2 regions of the Pseudomonas sp. App30 genome follow, and region 1 is predicted to be linked to the other one. Evidence: predicted binding sites of a transcription regulator. Region 1 holds the regulator's gene; the other holds the start of a gene.
What was found. The regulator sigma-54, encoded in region 1, starts transcription at its own class of promoters, with help from an activator protein. The targets are predictions, from matches to a motif close to ANTGGCATNNANNTTGCTNT.

Region 1 (10,177 bases):
CAGGAACAGCCCGGAACGCCCCAGCACCGCCAGCATGTCGATGGCCGCGCGGCCGAACAGGCGGATGCGCTCCAGTAGTGATTTCTTGCGCATCAGCGCGTCCCCAGAAGATCGGCGCGGTAGTCCGGCGCCGGGAAATGGAAAGGAACCGGCCCGTCGGGGTCGCCTTTCATGAATTGGCGAATGCGAGGATTGTCCGCCGCCATCAGTTCCTGCGGCGTACCCTGCCCCAGCACCTGCCCGTCACCCACCACATAGATGTAGTCGGCGATGCTGGCGGTTTCGGCCAGGTCATGGGAGACCACGATGCTGGTAATGCCCAAGGCATCGTTGAGCAGGCGGATCAGGCGCACCAGCACGCCCATGGCGATAGGGTCCTGGCCGACGAATGGTTCGTCGTACATGAGGATCTGCGGGTCCATGGCAATGGCGCGGGCCAGGGCCACGCGACGCTTCATGCCACCGGACAGCTCGTCGGGCATCAGTTCCACGGCACCGCGCAGGCCAACGGCCTGCAGCTTGAGCAGGACGATGTCGCGGATCATTTCCTCGGGCAGGTCGGTATGCACCCGCAGCGGGAACGCCACGTTCTCGAACACGTCGAGGTCGGTGAACAGCGCGCCGCTCTGGAACAGCACGCCCATGTGCTTGCGGGCGTCGAACAGGTCGCTACGCGACAGCGCCGGCAGGTTCTGGCCATTGACCCAGACCTCGCCACCACTGGGGCGCAACTGCGCGCCCATCAGGCGCAGCAGGGTTGTCTTGCCGCAGCCGGAAGGTCCCATGATACCGGTGACCTTGCCTCTTGGAATGCGGATATCGACATTTTTGAAGATACTCCGCGAACCGCGCTTGAAGGACACACCCTTCAGCTCGACCGCGTAGTCATTATCGGCACTCATCTAAACTCCTTGCGATGCAGCCTGTCCTCGGACGCTTTCCCCCGTCGCGAAGACACGCGCGCTTCTGGCGGGCCAACTGGCGGCGAACTATATCACCCCAGACACACGCGCCCCAAGGCCGTTCCAAAAGCGAATAAGCAACAAGACATTTAATGGATGACGATCGAACGTGAGGGTTTCGATCAATACGGCTATAATCGCCGCCTTTTCATCAGGCAATACGTTTCCGACATGAGCCAATCCAGCGACCTGATCCAATCGGCACAGCGCACCATCCGCCTTGAACTCGAGGCGGTAGAGGGCTTGCTGGCCCATATTGATGCCGACTTCGTCCGCGCCTGCGAAATGATCCTCGCCAGCAAGGGCCGCGTCGTCGTGGTCGGCATGGGCAAGTCAGGGCATATCGGCAACAAGATCGCCGCGACCCTGGCCAGCACCGGCACCACGGCGTTTTTCGTGCACCCGGCCGAGGCCAGCCACGGCGACATGGGCATGATCACCCGCGATGACATCATCCTGGCCCTGTCCAACTCCGGCTCCACGAATGAAATCGTCACCCTGCTGCCGCTGATCAAGCGCCTGGGCATCCAGCTCATCAGCATGACCGGCAACCCCGACTCGCCGCTGGCCAAGGCCGCCGAGGTCAACCTGGACGCCCGCGTGGTCCACGAGGCCTGCCCGCTGAACCTGGCGCCCACCTCCTCCACCACCGCGGCGCTGGTGCTGGGCGACGCCCTGGCCATCGCCCTGCTGGAGGCCCGCGGCTTCACCGCCGAGGACTTCGCCTTCTCGCACCCCGGTGGCGCCCTGGGCCGCCGCCTGCTGCTCAAGGTGGAGAACGTGATGCATGCCGGCGAGGAACTGCCGCAGGTGGTTCGCGGCACGCTGCTCAAGGATGCGCTGATGGAAATGACCCGCAAGGGGCTGGGCATGACCGTGGTCCTTGAAGAGGATGGCCGCCTGGCCGGGATATTCACCGACGGCGACCTGCGCCGCACCCTGGACCGCACCATCGACGTGCACAGCGCGCGCATCGAGGAAGTGATGACGCCCCACGGCAAGACCGCCCGCGCCGAGATGCTCGCCGCCGAGGCCCTGAAGATCATGGAAGACCACAAGATCAGCGCGCTGGTGGTGGTCGACAAGCAGGACCGCCCGGTTGGCGCCCTGAACATGCACGACCTGCTGCGCGCCGGAGTAATGTGATGACCCAGCACCTGTTGCAACGCGGCCAGGCCGTGAAACTGGCGGTGTTTGACGTGGACGGCGTGCTGACCGACGGCCGCCTGTACTTCTGCGAAGACGGCAGCGAGATCAAGACGTTCAGCACCCTGGACGGCCAGGGCATCAAGATGCTGATCAACTCGGGCGTAGTCACGGCGATCATCACCGGGCGCAAGAACCCGATCGTCGAGCGCCGGGCCAAGAGCCTGGGCATCGCCCACCTGTACCAGGGCCGCGAAGACAAATTGGTGGCACTGGACGACCTTCTGGCGCAACTGGGCCTAAGCTATGAACAGGTAGCCTACCTGGGCGACGACCTGCCGGACCTGGCCCCCATCCGCCGCGTCGGCCTGGGCATGGCCGTGGCCAACGCCGTGCCGTTCGTGCGCGAGCACGCCGACGGCGTGACCCAGGCCCGTGGCGGCGAAGGCGCTGCCCGCGAGTTCTGCGAGCTGATCCTGCGTGCCCAAGGCAACCTCGAAGCGGCCCTGGCCGCCTATTTATAGAGTTTCCCATGCCGAGTAAAAAACTGCGCAATCTCCTGTTGTTCTGTGTCGTCGTGGCGATCTTCGTCTCCGTCGGCTACTGGAACATCAACCCGGACACCTTCCTCGACAAGCCTGCGGCTGCTGTCGACGAAAGTGCCATCGACTATTACGCCATCAACGCCCACGCTGTGCAGTACCTGCCTGACGGCGGCGTGCAGTACCGCATGACCGGTGACAAGGTCGAGCACCTGCAGGCCAGCCAGGTCACCAAGGTGACCAACCCGGACATGAACCTGTACCGCGGCACCGTGTACCCCTGGCACGTGACCAGCGACCACGGCGAAGTGAACCCCGACGGCACCCAGGTCGAGCTGATCGACAACGTCCGCGTGGCCCGCACCGACCAGAAAAACCGTCCTACCCTGATTACCACCACGCGCATGACGGTATTCCCACAACAGCAATATGCGCAGACTGACCGAGACGTTAGAATCGACGGCGCCGGTGGCGTCTCGACGGGCACGGGCATGAAGGCATATTTGAAAGACAGCAAGATCAACTTGCTGTCAAACGTAAGAGGACTGTATGAGGCTCGCTAAAACCCTCCCTTTATTGCTCTCCCTGGGCTCTGCACTGGGGAGCGCTGGCGCCTGGGCACTGCCTACGGATCGCGACCAGCCGATCCACATCCAGTCCGACGACGCACAACTGGATGACAAGCAGGGCGTGGCCGTCTACAAGGGCAACGTCATCATCACCCAGGGCACCATGAAGATCACCGGCAACACCGTGACCATCACCCGCAACGCCCAGGGCGACGTCGACACCTTCACCTCGGTGGGCAACCTGGCCTACTACGAGCAGAAGCCGGCGATCGACAAGCCCATCGTCCAGGGCTACGGCAAGACCATCCAGTATTTCTCGGCGCAGAACCGCATCATCCTGATCGACCAGGCCAAGGTGGTGAACGACGGCAACACGTCCGAAGGCGAGAAGATCGTCTATGACACCGTCAAGCAGGTAGTGAACGCCGGCCGCGCCACAGGCGCCAAGGTCACGCCACGACCACGCATCGACATGGTCATCCAGCCGAAAAGCAAAACCGACCAGCAGCAGGGCAAGTAATGGCTATCCTCAAAGCCCAGCACCTGGCCAAGGCCTACAAGGGCCGGCAAGTGGTGCGTGACGTCAGCATGTCCATCGAAAGTGGGCAGATCGTCGGCCTCCTGGGGCCTAACGGCGCCGGCAAGACCACCTGCTTCTACATGATCGTCGGCCTGGTGCGCGCCGATCAGGGCCGCGTGCTGATCGACGACCTGGACGTGAGCCACCAGCCCATGCACGGTCGCGCTCGCTCGGGCATCGGCTACCTGCCGCAGGAAGCCTCGATCTTCCGCAAGCTGTCGGTCTCCGACAACATCATGGCCATCCTGGAAACCCGCCCGGAGCTGGACAAGGCCGGCCGCGTGAAGGAGCTGGAAAGCCTGCTGCAGGAGTTCCACATCACGCACATCCGCGACAACCTGGGCATGAGCCTGTCGGGCGGCGAGCGGCGCCGGGTGGAAATTGCCCGCGCGCTGGCGACCGCGCCCAAGTTCATCCTGCTGGACGAACCCTTTGCCGGTGTCGACCCGATCTCGGTCGGCGACATCAAGCAGATCATTCATCACCTCAAGAACAAGGGCATCGGCGTGTTGATCACCGACCACAACGTTCGCGAGACCCTGGATATCTGTGAAACCGCTTACATCGTCAACGATGGCCAGCTGATCGCCGAAGGCGATGCCGAGACCATCCTGGCAAACCAACTGGTGAAAGAGGTTTACCTCGGCCACGAGTTCCGCCTGTAACGGCGAGGTGTTTGGCTGGTTGCCCGGGGCGCGCCGCGAATTAATTGCGGTGTCGCTCTAGGCAAACACTTCGGTTTCAGGCATATAATTTGCTTACGACAAAAGCCGAGAGCCTCGGCGCCCGTAGTGGATGGCGCTTTGCGCCGGCGAATAAGGTGTTAAGCCCCTGCCATGAAACCATCGCTCGTCCTAAGAATGGGCCAGCAACTGACGATGACACCGCAGTTGCAACAGGCCATCCGCCTCCTCCAGCTCTCCACCCTGGACCTCCAACAGGAAATCCAGGAGGCCCTGGAATCCAATCCGATGCTCGAACGCCAGGAAGAAGGCGACGACTTCGACAACAGCGACCCCATGGCCGACAAGGCCGAGCAACAGGTCACGCCGGAAATCCAGGAGCCCAGCTACCAGGAAACCTCCGCCCCCACCGTCGACAACCTCGAAGACGGCGAGTGGAGCGAGCGCATTCCCAACGAGCTTCCCGTCGACACCGCCTGGGAAGACATCTACCAGACCAGCGCCAGCAGCCTGCCCAGCAACGATGACGACGAATGGGACTTCACCACCCGCACGTCGGCCGGCGAAAGCCTGCAGAGCCATCTGCTGTGGCAACTCAACCTGGCGCCCATGTCCGACACCGATCGCCTGATCGCGGTCACCCTGATCGACTGCATCAACAACCAGGGCTACCTGGACGAGACGCTGCAGGAGATCTGCGACTCCTTCGACCCGGAGCTGGACATCGAGCTGGACGAAGTGGAAGCCGTGCTGCACCGCATCCAGCAGTTCGAGCCCGCCGGCATCGGCGCCCGCGACCTCAGCGAATGCCTGCTGCTGCAACTGCGCCAGATGCCCCCGCGCACGCCGTGGCTCAGTGAGGCCCAGCGCCTGGTGGCCGACTACATCGACCTGCTGGGCAGCCGCGACTACAGCCAGCTGATGCGCCGCATGAAGCTCAAGGAAGACGAGCTGCGCCAGGTCATTGAACTGGTGCAAAGCCTCAACCCGCGCCCTGGCTCGCAGATCGAGTCCAGCGAAGCCGAGTACGTGGTGCCCGACGTCATCGTGCGCAAGGACAACGAGCGCTGGCTGGTGGAGCTGAACCAGGAAGCCGTACCGCGCCTGCGCGTCAACCCGCAGTACGCCGGCTTCGTGCGCCGCGCCGACACCAGCGCCGACAACACCTTCATGCGCAACCAGTTGCAGGAGGCGCGCTGGTTCATCAAGAGCCTGCAGAGCCGCAACGAGACCCTGATGAAGGTCGCCAGCCAGATCGTCGAGCACCAGCGCGGTTTCCTCGACTACGGCGACGAGGCCATGAAGCCGCTGGTGCTGCACGACATCGCCGAGGCGGTGGGCATGCACGAGTCGACCATTTCGCGGGTGACCACGCAGAAATACATGCACACCCCGCGCGGCATCTACGAGCTGAAATACTTTTTCTCCAGCCACGTCAGCACCTCCGAGGGCGGAGAATGCTCGTCCACGGCGATCCGCGCGATCATCAAGAAACTGGTTGCCGCGGAAAATCAGAAAAAGCCATTGAGTGACAGCAAGATCGCTGGTTTACTGGAGGCACAAGGCATCCAGGTAGCCCGCCGCACTGTCGCCAAGTACCGTGAATCCCTAGGGATCGCGCCGTCCAGCGAACGCAAGCGGCTGATGTGAATCCTGGCAGCGCCAACGCGCTGCCAGTGGGCTTGCCGGATGTGCCACAGCGTTCCAGTGGCAGGTTAACCAACCTGTCTCTTTATGCACTGGCAATAAGGAGAAAGCGGTATGCAAGTCAACATCAGTGGACATCAACTGGTTGTGACCGACGCCATGCGCACTTACATCGGTGAGAAACTCGACCGATTGGAGCGCCATTTCGACAAGATCACCAACGTGCAGGTCATCATGGAGGTCGAGAAGCTGAAACAGAAAATCGAGGCCACCCTGCGCGTACCCGGTGGCGAAGTCGTGGCAAACGCGGAACATGATGATATGTACGCGGCCATCGACCTGCTGACCGACAAGCTCGACCGCCAACTCAAAAAGCATAAGGAAAAACAGCAGAGTCTGCTGCAAGGCCAGACCGCCCGCTGACACTCCCCCCTCATGATCCGACTTGAAAACATCCTGACCCCCGGCCGTTCCCTCGTGAACGCGCCGGGCGGCAGCAAGAAGAAAGTACTCGAACACATCGCCACCCTCATCGCCCGGGAAGTCCCGGGCCTTGAGATGCAGGTAGTGTTCGAAAGCCTGGTCGCCCGCGAAAAACTGGGCTCGACCGGTTTTGGCAACGGTATTGCCATCCCCCATTGCCGCCTGGTTGGCTGCACCACGCCGATCAGCGCCCTGCTGCACCTGGAGAACAAGATCGACTACGACGCCATCGACGGCGCCCCGGTCGACCTGGTCTTCGTGCTCCTGGTCCCCCAGGAGGCGACCAATGAACACCTGGCGTTGCTGAGCCAGATCGCCGGCATGCTCGACCGCGCCGACGTGCGCGAGCGCCTGCGCTCGGCGAAAAGCAGCGATGCCCTCTATCAGGTTGTGCTGGACGAACAGAAAGGTCATTGACCATGCGCCTGATCATCGTCAGCGGCCGTTCCGGCTCGGGCAAAAGCACCGCGCTGGACGTGCTGGAAGACAACGGTTTCTACTGCATCGACAACCTGCCGGCCGGCCTGCTGCCGGAACTGGCCGAGCGCGCCCTGATCCGCACCGAGCTGGCCCAGCCGCTGGTAGCCGTGTCCATCGATGCGCGCAACCTGCCCAGCGACCTGTCGCGTTTTCCGCAACTGCTGCAGGAAGCCCGCGACAAGCACATCCAGTGCGACGTGCTGTACCTGGACGCCGACGAAGAAACCCTGCTCAAGCGCTTCTCCGAGACCCGCCGCCGCCACCCGCTGAGCAACGCCAGCCGTTCGCTGGCCGAAGCCATCCGGGTGGAAACCGACCTGCTCAGCCCGATCGCCGACCTGGCTGACCTGAAGATCAACACCACCCACCTGAACCTGTACCAGCTGCGCGACTCGCTCAAGCTGCGCCTGCTGAACAAGCCGGAGCCGGGCACGGCGTTCCTGGTGGAATCATTTGGTTTCAAGCGTGGCATGCCGGTGGACGCCGACCTGGTGTTCGACGTGCGCTGCCTGCCCAACCCCTATTGGAAGCCGGAACTTCGCGACCATTCAGGCCTGGAGCAACCGGTCATCGACTACCTGGCCGCGCAGCCCGACGTCGAGGAGATGTACCAGGACATCTCAAGCTACCTGCTCAAGTGGTTGCCGCGCTTCGCCGCCAGCAACCGCGCCTACGTCACCATTGCCATCGGCTGCACCGGCGGGCACCATCGCTCGGTCTACCTGACCGAACGCCTTGGCCAGGCCCTGCAGCAGACGCTCAAGAATGTCCAGGTTCGCCACCGCGACCTCAGTTGAAAGGATCCCCACCGCGATGCCTGCTCGTGAAATCGAAATCATCAACAAGCTTGGCCTGCACGCCCGCGCGGCCGCCAAGTTCGTCGGCGTCGCCGGCCGCTTCGGCAACTGCCAGGTCCGCATCGGCCGCAACGCCGACAGCATGATCGACGGCAAGAGCATCATGGCCGTCATGATGCTGGCCGCCGGCAAAGGTACCCAGGTGTACCTGTCCACCGAAGGCGAGGAACAGGACGAAGCCATGGCGGCGATCGTCGAGCTGATCAACAACAAGTTCGACGAAGGCGAATGACCGCCCTGCCCCACCCCAACAAAAAGCCCGGCCAAGTGCCGGGCTTTTTGTTGGGCATTATCGCCGAGACACTGATCTGCGTAGCCGCTGCCGAAGGCTGCGCTGGCCCCGCCCCTCGCTGGAGATCTCTAGCGTACATGAGGACCAGCGCAGCCTGGCGGCAGCGGCTACACGGCAGCCAAAGACATCGGCAATAGCTGGCCGGCCATTCGACGTTTAATAGCCCGCTTGGCACGATATCGCTGGCGCCTCAGCATCACCACCAACTGCCGCTGGAAAAGCGTCTCTGCCCTCGCCCTCGCCTCCACCGACATCGCTGCTTCGAGCTCTGAGAATTTCTTTGTAATCACGTTTCGCATCACTCCCGACTGTCACGCTGCAAAGAGCGAAAAATCATCCCACCTAGCTGGCTGATCTGCGACGACATTTCCGTGAGATTTTGTTACCTACCACACCCCCGTAGCAGCGGCCGCCAGGCCGCGTCCCGGGGCACGCCGCGGACGCGGCCTGGCGGCCGCTGCTACAGGAGTGGCGCGAAGCGCGCCAGGGCTTCGGTGATGATGATGGCCGCGCCCGCCAACAGCAGGGCGCTGCCCAGGATCAGCCGCAGCCGGGTCAGCAGCAGGCGCCGATTCAAGCCAGCGCTGCCTTGTAGCGCCGCTCTACCTCGGCCCAGTTGACCACGTTGTAGAAGGCATTGATGTATTCAGGGCGACGGTTCTGGTACTTCAGGTAGTAGGCGTGTTCCCACACGTCCAGGCCCAGGATCGGCGTGTTGCCGTGCATCAGCGGGCTGTCCTGGTTGCCGCTGCTTTCCACCACCAGTTGCTTCTGCGGGGTCACGCTCAGCCATGCCCAGCCGCTGCCAAAGCGGGTCAGCGCTGCCTTGGTGAAGGCCTCCTTGAACGCGTCGAAACCGCCCAACTGCTTGTCAATGGCTTCAGCCACGCTGCCTTGGGGCTGGCCGCCGCCCTTGGGCGCCATCACGTCCCAGAACAGCGAGTGGTTAGCGTGCCCGCCACCCTGGTTGACCACCGCCGGCTGCAACTTCTCGGGCAAATGCTTGACGCTGCCGACCAGCTTGTCGATCGGCCACTCCGCGTACTCGGTGCCTTCGACGGCGGCGTTGAGGTTGTTGATGTAGGTCTGATGGTGCTTGGTGTAGTGGATTTCCATGGTGGCCGCGTCGATGTGCGGTTCCAGGGCATCGTAGGCGTAGGGCAGCGCAGGCAAGGTATAGGGCATTTCAATGGACTCCGTGTTGGGGGGCCGCGCGGCCCCGGGTTTCCTGGCCGAACAACAGCCGGCTGGTGCGCGGGTATTCGCCGTATTCGCTGATGAAGGCCAGCAACTCGGCGTAGGTCTTGCTGCTGTGGCGCAGCGCTGCCTCACGCAGCGCCGGGGTAAGGCGCGGGTCTTGGGCGGCCTGCAACAGGCGCTGGTGGATGGCGCACAGGTACTCGGCGCTCTCCTCCGGCTGCATCAGGCGCAGGTGCAGGTCGGCCAGGTTGTGATGGGAAATCACGCACGCCGCCACCGCTTCGTCGACATCCGCCCAGCGTTCGAACAGCACCTGGGCCAGCGCGAGGGCCTGCAGGTACAACTCCCGCGCATCGACCAAGTCACCGCGGGCGAAGCAGGCGTTGGCCATTTCGATGGTGCGTTTCCAGTGCTGCATGGTGTGCCTCCGAAGCGATAGAACAGCGGCTCAGATGCCGCCGGCGGTGAGCTTTTCCGGGTCCAGCAGGGTTTCCAGCTGGCTGCGTGACAGGTCCGTGTGCTCCAGCGCCACATCAATGATCGGGCGGCCTTCCTTGTAGGCGGTCTTGGCGATTTCGGCGGCCTTTTGGTAGCCGATGATCGGGTTCAGCGCGGTGACCAGGATCGGGTTGCGCGACAGCGCTTCCTTGAGCTTGGCTTCGTTGACCTTGAAGCTGGCAATGGCCTTGTCGGCCAGCAGGCGGCTGGCGTTGGCCATCAGCTCGATGCTCGACAG
Region 2 (10,177 bases), 610 kb from region 1:
CCAGGCTGTTGCCGGTGGACTCGATGTTGCCCTGGGTGAACTGCTGCGACACGGCGGCAGTGGTCACGCCGCTACCGACGGTGGTCTTGCCCGAGGTGCCACGGATGGACTGGGCATACTGGTCGGCGAATTCGGTGCGCGACGATTTGAAACCGGTGGTGGCGACGTTGGCAATGTTGTTGCCGGTGACGTCCAGGGCTTTGTTGGCTGCTGCCAGGCCACTGAGGCCGACGTTGAAAGACATGTTTTCACTCCTGCGCCGTAGCCGGCATTAAATTCCGATGGTTTGGACAGCAGACAGGGCAACACTGGAGCCCGTTGCCAGGTTCAGCGTCATTTCACCGCCGCTGGTGGTGGCCATGGTCACGCTGTTGACCGTGGTCGGCAGGTTGGTGGTCATGACTGTCGAGGTACCGTCGATGGTGGCAACCGCCTTGAAGGTGTAGTTGCCGGAGGCCGCGGTGTTGCCGTCGCCATCCTTGCCATCCCAGGTGAAGCTGTAGGTGCCGGCCGACTGGGTGCCCTCGTCGAGGGTACGCACCAGGGTGCCGTCACTGTTGTAGACGCCAATGGTGTTGCTGGTGCTGGAACCGGTCAGGTTCACCGAGCCGGTCAGGCCCTTGCTGGTGTCGACGTCGGCGGTGGTGCCGGTGACGATGACCGAGTGGCCGACCAGCGAGGACGCCTGCAGGGCCTGGGACGACTGGTACGAGGTGAGGATGGTGCTCACCGAGTCGTTGAGGCTCTGCATGCTTTCCAGGCTGCTGAACTGGGCCAGCTGCGAAACGAATTCGCTGTTGTCCTGTGGGTCCAGGGGGTTCTGGTTCTGCATCTGGGTAACCAGCAGTTGCAGGAACGCGTCCTTGCCCAGCGCACTGCCCGCGGTACCGGTGGAGCTGTCGGTGGTACTGGTGGTTTTCTGCAGTGACGTCAGGACGGACGAAGCCGAGGTGCTGTCAGTTGTTGTGGTCATGTTCTTGCGCCCCTATCACTGACCCAGGGTCAGGACTTTCTGCATCATGGTTTTCGCGGTATTCATGATGTCCGCGTTGGTCTGGAACGAACGGCTGGCGGAGATCATGTCGGCCATCTCCTCCACCACGTTGACGTTCGGGTAGTACACGTAGCCGTCTTTGTTGGCCGCCGGGTTCTTGGGCTCGTAGCGAGCTTCCAGGTTGCTCTGGTCCTCGACCACGCCCGACACCTGCACACCGCTGCCGGCGGCGTCCTGGTCCTGGAACAGCGAGCCGCTGTCGCCGGTGGATTGGGTCTGGTCGAACACGGTGGCGAACACCGGGTGGCGCGCGCGGTAGGTCTGGTCGATGCTCGACGAGACGGTCTCGGCGTTGGCGATGTTACTGGCGACGGTGTTCAGGCGAGTGGTCTGGGCACTCATGCCGGTACCGGCAATGTTGAAAACGCTGGCTAGAGACATGAATCACTCCCCACGGATGGCTGACACCAGCCCTTTGAATTTGGCGTTGAGCAGGGTGAAGCTGGCCTGGAAGTTCACCGAGTTCTGCGCGTAGTTGGCTTGTTCCACCTGCGCGTCCACGGTGTTCTGGTCCAGCGAGGGCGAGCTGGGGGTGCGGTACAGCAATTGCTGGTCACCCATGCTCAGGCCTTCGGCCTCGATGTGCTTGTCGTTGGTCCGCTCCAGCTCGAACGTGCCGTTCTGGCGCTTGTCGCCTTCGGCCTGCAGCACGGCGGCAAAGTCCAGGTCACGCGCCTTGTAGTTGGGCGTGTCGGCGTTGGCCAGGTTGTTGGCCAGCACTTCGGCGCGCTGGGCGCGGAACGCCAGTGCCTGCTCGTGGATGCCCAGCGCTTTGTCGAAACTGATGCTCATGGTGGAAACCTTTAAACGGCGGACCGGATGTTGGTGACAGAGAGATAGCAAGGCCCGTGCCAAACTGCGCGAGGCCCGGTTTTGCTGGGGTTTGGGGAAAGTGGCAAGCGGCAATGCCAGAAAAGCGGCAAGCGGGTTCCGCTGGGTGCCAACAAAGCGGCAATACCCGATTGCCGCTTTGCATGGCCCGGAACACCACCCCGTAGCGGCAACTGTCTTTGTGGGAGCTGGCTTGCCAGCGAGTTTTCAGAGCCTCAACAGCTCGCTGGCAAGCCAGCTCCCACAGTATGTAGCAGCTGCCGAAGGCTGCGTCCCCACCCCAAACGCCAAAAACAACAAAGGCCCCGAAGGGCCTTTGCGTTATTTCGCCTGGTAGATGATGCCCGGGCTGCACTGGACCATCTGGTAATGGTCCGGCAGGCCGTTCAGCGCCTCGGACGCGCCAAGGAACAGGTAGCCACCGGGCTTGAGGGTGCCATGGATGCGCATCAGGATGTCTTTCTTCACCTGGGCGGAGAAGTAGATCAGCACGTTGCGGCAGAACACCACGTCGAACTTGCCCAGCGCCGCGTAGCTGTCCAGCAGGTTGAACGAGCGGAACTCCACGCGGCTGCGAATCGGCGCCTTCACCGCCCAACGGCCAGGGCCCTTGGTGTCGAAGTAGCGCTGCAGGCGGTCCGCCGACAGGCCGCGGCCGATGGCCAGGCTGTCGTACTCGCCGCTCTTGCAGTTGGTGAGCATGGAACCGGACAGGTCGGTGGCGACGATCTGCGCACCGGCCTTGAGCTGGCCCAGGTTGGTACGCTCGAACTCGTCGATGGTCATGGACAGCGAATAGGGCTCCTGGCCCGACGAGCAGGCCGCCGACCAGATGCGCAGGCGCTGGCCCGGCGCGTTCTTGACGAACTCGGGGATGACCTTGTTCTTCATCACCTCGAAGGGGTAGGTATCGCGAAACCACAGGGTTTCGTTGGTGGTCATGGCGTCCACCACCTGCTCGCGCAGGCCACTGCGCGGCTGGGTCTGGATGCGCTGCACCAACTCGCCCAGGGACTTGATGCCCTGCTGTTCCATCAGCTTGTTGAGACGGCTGGAAACAAGATATTGCTTATTCTCGCCCAACAGAATGCCACAGGCTTTTTCCAGGAAGACCCGGAACTGTTCGAAATCCAAATTACCCGTAGACAATGGTGCCGCCTCTCAAATCGTCGTTCGTGCCTGGGGCATTATGCCCCGGGCGTTAGCCTGCTGCCTTGATCCGGTCAACCACGCGCTGGGCCAGGTCATCCGGCCGGAACTTGGCTAGGAAGTCGTCTGCCCCCACCTTCTTCACCATCGCCTGGTTGAACACCCCCGACAGGGAAGTATGCAGGGTGATGTGCAGGTTCTTCATGCGTGGGTCGCTGCGGATCTCCGCAGTCAAGGTATAGCCGTCCATCTCGGGCATTTCGATGTCGGAGATCATCATGAGGAATTCTTCCTCGGGATGCTTGCCTTCATCCACCAGCTTACGCAGGTAATCCAGCGCCTGCCGCCCGTCGTTCAATGCCACCACTTCCACGCCCACGGTCTGCAGGCAACGGGTCACCTGCTTGCGCGCCACCGACGAGTCATCCACGGTCAACACCCGCAGCGACACCGCCTTGTGCTGGGTTTCCTCATCCACCACGCCGACGGAAATCGATTCGGAGGTGGGCGCCACTTCCGCTAGGATTTTCTCCACATCGATGATTTCGACGAGCTTGTTGTCCACCCGAGTCACGGCCGTGAGGTAATGATCACGACCCGTGCCCTTGGGTGGCGGATGAATCTCTTCCCAGTTCATGTTGACGATGCGCTCTACCGAGTGCACCAGGAAGCCCTGGATCTTGGTGTTGTACTCCGTGATGATCACGAAGGTGTTCTTGATGTCCTGCAGACCGGGCGCACCGGTTGCCATTGCCAGATCGAGGATCGGGATGGTCGCCCCACGAATATTCGCCACACCGCGCACTACCGGGCTGGACTTGGGCATCACGGTCAGGTTCGGGCATTGCAGCACCTCCCGCACCTTGAACACGTTGATGCCATACAGCTGCGAACCGTTGAGCCGGAACAACAACAGTTCCAGGCGGTTCTGCCCTACCAGTTGAGTGCGCTGGTTCACCGAATCCATTACACCAGCCATGCCCGTGACTCCTTAAACCTTCGCGTGGATCGTACCTGAACATTGAGTCGGCACGACCCTTGCTTTTTGTAATGTATGAACGCAAAAACGACATTTTCCCGACGCATGGCACAGAGACTACTCTGCGGATTCGCCGTGTTGTGCATTTTTGGATTCGGCGGTGCCTCCCAGGCCGAAGAGTTCACAACTCCTGAGCAGCTTATCGGTACCACCCAGGGTTTTCTTGAGTTCACCGTAGAAGATTATCTGGCAACCAGCCAGACCGAAGGTCGCTACGAGATACAGGTCAACCCGCTTGACCCGCGCCTGCGCATGGGGCTATGCGACAAGGAATTGACAGCGGCGCTGCAAAGCCCTGCCACACCTATAGGCCGCGTGTCGGTGCGCGTGCGCTGTGACGGCAGCTCGCCCTGGACGGTGTTCGTGCCCGCCCAGGTGAAGCTGTTCCGCGACGTGGTGATCACCACCCGCCCGCTCAAGCGCGACAGCGTCATCGAGGACGGCGACGTGGCCATGCGCGAACGCGACGTCGGGCTGCTGCCCCAGGGCTACCTGACGGCACTGGATCAGGCAGTGGGCCAGAAGCTTCTCCGACCAACGGTAAACGACCAGGTATTGAGCCCGGCCCACGTGGAAGCGCCTGACACCATCAAGAAAGGCGACAACGTGGTGATCACCGCCACCACCGGCACCTTGGCGGTGAAAATGCCCGGTGAGGCCCTGTCAAAAGGAGCCATGAGCGAGCAGATCCGGGTGCGCAACCTGAACTCCAACCGCGTGATCAAGGCCCGCGTCACCGGCCCAGGCCAGGTGGAAGTGGCTATGTAAACGCTGGCGGTTCGCGGCGTATTTTCCTAGACTGGGAGCATCGCAGCCCCCAGTTCTGGCGCATCGGCGCTTTGTATCAAAGTGCCTAAAGTTATTCGGGGTTTGGCCGAAAACAAGGCAAGCGTCCAAATACCCAGAGGTTTTTCATTATGGTTATCGACTTCAGTCGTTTGAACAGTTCCTCGCAGGTGTCGACCTCGACACGTACGAGCGGCACCAAGGACACCGCCACCGATACATCGGTGAGCACCGACACGTCCGCGGCCACCACTGCGTCCACTGGCAGCGCCAGCGGCGGGGAATCCGTACACCTGAGTTCCGAGGCTCAGCAGTTGCAGAAAGTCACTGACAAGCTGCGCGACCAGCCGACTGTCGACAGTGCCCGCGTGGCGCAGTTGAAAGCCGCTGTTGCCGATGGCAGCTATAAAGTGGATAGCAGCCGCGTAGCCAGCAAACTGCTAAATTTCGAAGCCCAGCGCTAGGGCCCCCGCCCTGCGCCGAGGCTTCTGGACGCTTGAATACCAGAGCCAGCCATGCACGACAGAAACCTACTGCTGTTGATTGAAGAAGATATTGCTCCGGCGCAGCAACTGCTCGCCCTGCTCCAGCAAGAGTCGCTGGCCCTGCACGGCCGCGACATGCCGCTGCTGGAAAATATCCTGGCGCAAAAACAGTCGTTGATCGTTCTGCTCGAACAGCATGGCCGTAAACGCACCGAGATACTGCTCAATCTCAAGTTGACCGCTGACCGTAATGGCCTGGAAATCCTGGCCCAACACACGCACCTTGGAGCCGACCTCCTGGCTCGGGGCGATCTGCTCACGGGGCTGCTGGCCGACTGCCAGGCAGTGAATGAGCAGAACGGCAAGCTGATTCGCCTGCAACAACTCACCACCGCCAACCAGATGCGCATTCTCATGGGCGGTGAAACCCCCTCGCTTTATGATGCCCGAGGCTCCACGTCAAAACTGGCCAAGCCTCGTCCGCTTAGTCAGGCTTGACCTTCCTTACCAAGGCGTGGAACATGCTGCCATAAAGCCAGCACCTGCGTGTGTCGTTTTTTGCCTGGAGATTGATAAACCGTGTTCAATGCCACAAACGCGGAAGACGCTCCGCAGCCCCCCAAGGTGCTGACAACGCCCCTGGAAATCGCCGCCAACCTGCGTGCGCTGCTGCAGAGCCATGATCCTTTGATCATCACCTTTCATGAGCGCAGCCAGCGCTTCCAGACCTACCTGGTCGAACTGGACAAGGACAGCAATGTCCTGGCGTTCGACGAGATGATCCCGCGCGACGGCGAGAAATTCCTCGCCGCCGGCGAGCCTTTCAAGGTGGAAGGCTTCCATGATGGCGTGCGCATCGCCTGGGACGTCAACGACGTCCTGACCATCGACGAGAACGACGGCGGCCGCGTGTACCACGGTCCGCTGCCGACCGAGGTGGTCTACCACCAGCGCCGCAATGCCTTCCGTGCCGCGCTCAAGCTGGCCCACCTGGTGGACGTCGAGATTGCCGGCGAGAAGCTCAAGGGCGAGTTCGTCGGCAAGTTGCTGGACATCTCCGCCACCGGCTGCAAGCTGCGTTTTGAAGGCGACATCTCCGAGCGCCTGCAGCTGGGCCAGGTGTATGACCGCTTCGTGGCCAACCTGCCGTTCGGCAAGATGACCGCTCCGGTCGAGCTGCGCCACCTGCACTTCGAGGAGCGCATCAACACCACGTTCGCCGGCATGCGCTTCCATAACATGACCGGGCTGGTGCAGCGCCAGGTAGAGCGCTTCGTGTTCGACCTGCAGCGCGAGGCGCGGCGGTTCGACAAGGACGATTACTGAGTTGATCGCCCCATGAAAAAAGGCCCGGTATTGAATACCGGGCCTTTTTTGTTGCGCCGCCTTATTGCTCTTCTTCGCTCAGGCTGCGGCCTACCACCTTCTTGCCGTCACCCATCTCCGCGGCCTCGTCCAGCTCATCGGCCATAGGCTCGACCTGGACGTCCACCGGCGCTTCGGGCGTGTGCTCGTTGCTGACGTGCATCTGGTCGTGCACCGACTGCTCGTCCACCCGTGGGTCCAGGGCGGCCACCAGCGGCGAACTGGTCATGCTGTCCGGCATGGCCACGTGATGCAGCGGCGCGTCGTCCACCTGGTGCAGGTTGGTGACGGCCTTGGGCCGGATACGCCACACCAGCACGAAGGCAAAGAAGCTGAAGAACGCATAGAGCATGTGGCTGCCGAACGACTTCATCAGCACGCCGGCCGCCAACGGCCCGACACTGGCGCCCACGCCGTAGGTCACCAGCAGCATGGCCGTCAGCGAGACACGGCGGTCAGGCTCGACGTGGTCGTTGGAGAAGGCGTTGGCCAGCGGGTACAGGCAGAACTGCAGCAGCGACACCAGGAAGCCGACGCCGAACAGCACTTCCAGGGGCACGCTGGGCATTATGGCCAGCGGCAACGCGGCAATGGCCAGGCAGAAGGCGAAGGTGCGGATCAGCACGGCGCGGTCGTAGCGGTCGGACAGCCAGCCCAGCGGCCACTGCACCAACAGCCCGGCAAAGATGCAACAGCCCATGAACAGGCCGACCTGCTCGGTGCTCAGGCCCTGCTGGGAGGCGTACAGCGGCGCCAGGCCGTAGAACGAACCCACGATCAACCCTGAGCCCAGTACGGTGCTCAGGGACTGCGGTACGCGCTTGAGGAAGAAGCGTGGCTCCATGGGCGCCGGCTTCAGCGGCGCCGGGTGGATGCGCTGGGTCATGGCCACCGGCACCAGGCACAGGGCGAAGCACAGGGCCACCAGCATCAGCAGCTCAGGGCCCAGCTGCGGGTGCACCACCAGGATCAGTTGCCCCAGCACCAGGCCCAGGTAGGAGGCGATCATGTAGCCACTGAACACCGCGCCACGCTGCTTGGCGTCGGCCTGCTCGTTGAGCCAGCTCTCGATGACCATGTACTGGCACATCATGCCCAGGCCCACGATCATCCGCAGGAACAGCCAGGCCGGCAGGTAGTCCACCAGGCCGTGGCCCAGCACCGCCGCACAGACAATGCCGGCACAGGTGGCATAGGCACGGATGTGCCCTACCCTCCCGATCAGCCGGTGGCCGATCTTGCCACCCAGCACCAGGCCGAAATAGTTGGCGGCCATCAAGGCCCCCACCCATAGGCCATCCACATGCTCGGCAGCCAGGCGCAGGGCCAGGTAGGTGCTTAGCAGGCCCGAGCCGATCAACATCATCAACGCGGCGAAATACAACGCTCGAAAAGGTTTCCAGATCTGGCGCATCGGCGTTCCGAGCGGCTCCTTGAGGTCGGGTGGCAAATTACGCTACAGGGTAGGTTGCCTGACGCGGATTTGCATGCGATTTCGAACCTCGCCACCACAATGTCCGTAGCAGCGGCCGCAGGCCGCGTCCTAGGTTTCCAGGGTGCCCGGTCGTTACGCGGGGGCTTTGGACGCGGCCTGTGGCCGCTGCTACGTGCGGTGTACCTGACATGGCGCCCACGCGCCCCCGTAGCAGCGGCCGCAGGCCGCGTCCAAGGACTTTTTGCGCACGCCACAAAGACAAAACCCCCACCTGCCTTCGCAGATGGGGGTTTCGGAATTTAATCTTGACGATGACCTACTCTCACATGGGGAAACCCCACACTACCATCGGCGATGCATCGTTTCACTGCTGAGTTCGGGATGGGATCAGGTGGTTCCAATGCTCTATGGTCGTCAAGAAATTCTGTAGCCAGGATGCCCTTTGGGAGGCACTCCAGCGAATCGGGTATGTGATGGTATTTGTGAAATGCAAACTTTCGGTTCGTATCATCTTCACAACACCGCAATCTGGTCTGTTCGACGCAAATTGCTTGGGTGTTATATGGTCAAGCCTCACGGGCAATTAGTATTGGTTAGCTCAACGCCTCACAGCGCTTACACACCCAACCTATCAACGTCGTAGTCTTCGACGGCCCTTCAGGGAACTCAAGGTTCCAGTGAGATCTCATCTTGAGGCAAGTTTCCCGCTTAGATGCTTTCAGCGGTTATCTTTTCCGAACATAGCTACCCGGCAATGCCACTGGCGTGACAACCGGAACACCAGAGGTTCGTCCACTCCGGTCCTCTCGTACTAGGAGCAGCCCCTCTCAAATCTCAAACGTCCACGGCAGATAGGGACCGAACTGTCTCACGACGTTCTAAACCCAGCTCGCGTACCACTTTAAATGGCGAACAGCCATACCCTTGGGACCGGCTTCAGCCCCAGGATGTGATGAGCCGACATCGAGGTGCCAAACACCGCCGTCGATATGAACTCTTGGGCGGTATCAGCCTGTTATCCCCGGAGTACCTTTTATCCGTTGAGCGATGGCCCTTCCATACAGAACCACCGGATCACTAAGACCTACTTTCGTACCTGCTCGACGTGTCTGTCTCGCAGTCAAGCGCGCTTTTGCCTTTATACTCTACGACCGATTTCCGACCGGTCTGAGCGCACCTTCGTACTCCTCCGTTACTCTTTAGGAGGAGACCGCCCCAGTCAAACTACCCACCATACACTGTCCTCGATCCGGATAACGGACCTGAGTTAGAACCTCAAAGTTGCCAGGGTGGTATTTCAAGGATGGCTCCACGCGAACTGGCGTCCACGCTTCAAAGCCTCCCACCTATCCTACACAAGCAAATTCAAAGTCCAGTGCAAAGCTATAGTAAAGGTTCACGGGGTCTTTCCGTCTAGCCGCGGATACACTGCATCTTCACAGCGATTTCAATTTCACTGAGTCTCGGGTGGAGACAGCGCCGCCATCGTTACGCCATTCGTGCAGGTCGGAACTTACCCGACAAGGAATTTCGCTACCTTAGGACCGTTATAGTTACGGCCGCCGTTTACCGGGGCTTCGATCAAGAGCTTCGCGTTAGCTAACCCCATCAATTAACCTTCCGGCACCGGGCAGGCGTCACACCCTATACGTCCACTTTCGTGTTTGCAGAGTGCTGTGTTTTTAATAAACAGTCGCAGCGGCCTGGTATCTTCGACCGGCATGGGCTTACGGAGCAAGTCCTTCACCCTCACCGGCGCACCTTCTCCCGAAGTTACGGTGCCATTTTGCCTAGTTCCTTCACCCGAGTTCTCTCAAGCGCCTTGGTATTCTCTACCCAACCACCTGTGTCGGTTTGGGGTACGGTTCCCGGTTATCTGAAGCTTAGAAGCTTTTCTTGGAAGCATGGCATCAACCACTTCGTCGCCTAAAGGCAACTCGTCATCAGCTCTCGGCCTTAGGATCCCGGATTTACCTAAGATCCCAGCCTACCACCTTAAACTTGGACAACCAACGCCAAGCTGGCCTAGCCTT

Region 2: flgB (flagellar basal body rod protein FlgB) is a predicted target of sigma-54. The motif match lies at 1,891-1,910, and genes of this name have one in related genera.

Annotation. Positions count from the first base shown of each region.
Region 1 covers NZ_CP133165.1:2,724,285-2,734,461, forward strand. The annotation lists gene mlaE (lipid asymmetry maintenance ABC transporter permease subunit MlaE) at 1-93, opposite strand, end outside; gene RAM80_RS12590 (ATP-binding cassette domain-containing protein) at 93-902, opposite strand; gene RAM80_RS12595 (KpsF/GutQ family sugar-phosphate isomerase) at 1,134-2,108, shown strand; gene RAM80_RS12600 (KdsC family phosphatase) at 2,108-2,632, shown strand; gene lptC (LPS export ABC transporter periplasmic protein LptC) at 2,641-3,213, shown strand; gene lptA (lipopolysaccharide transport periplasmic protein LptA) at 3,200-3,739, shown strand; gene lptB (LPS export ABC transporter ATP-binding protein) at 3,739-4,464, shown strand; gene RAM80_RS12620 (RNA polymerase factor sigma-54) at 4,636-6,132, shown strand; gene hpf (ribosome hibernation-promoting factor, HPF/YfiA family) at 6,244-6,552, shown strand; gene ptsN (PTS IIA-like nitrogen regulatory protein PtsN) at 6,565-7,029, shown strand; gene rapZ (RNase adapter RapZ) at 7,032-7,889, shown strand; gene RAM80_RS12640 (HPr family phosphocarrier protein) at 7,906-8,181, shown strand; gene RAM80_RS12645 (superoxide dismutase) at 8,815-9,426, opposite strand; gene RAM80_RS12650 (hypothetical protein) at 9,428-9,859, opposite strand; gene RAM80_RS12655 (class II fumarate hydratase) at 9,890-10,177, opposite strand, start outside.
Region 2 covers NZ_CP133165.1:2,118,483-2,128,659, forward strand. The annotation lists gene flgE (flagellar hook protein FlgE) at 1-244, opposite strand, end outside; gene RAM80_RS09620 (flagellar hook assembly protein FlgD) at 272-973, opposite strand; gene flgC (flagellar basal body rod protein FlgC) at 989-1,435, opposite strand; gene flgB (flagellar basal body rod protein FlgB) at 1,439-1,846, opposite strand; gene cheR (protein-glutamate O-methyltransferase CheR) at 2,207-3,034, opposite strand; gene RAM80_RS09640 (chemotaxis protein CheV) at 3,087-4,013, opposite strand; gene flgA (flagellar basal body P-ring formation chaperone FlgA) at 4,089-4,841, shown strand; gene flgM (flagellar biosynthesis anti-sigma factor FlgM) at 4,991-5,323, shown strand; gene RAM80_RS09655 (flagella synthesis protein FlgN) at 5,375-5,842, shown strand; gene RAM80_RS09660 (flagellar brake protein) at 5,924-6,670, shown strand; gene RAM80_RS09665 (MFS transporter) at 6,732-8,123, opposite strand; rRNA gene rrf (5S ribosomal RNA) at 8,448-8,563, opposite strand; rRNA gene RAM80_RS09675 (23S ribosomal RNA) at 8,707-10,177, opposite strand, start outside.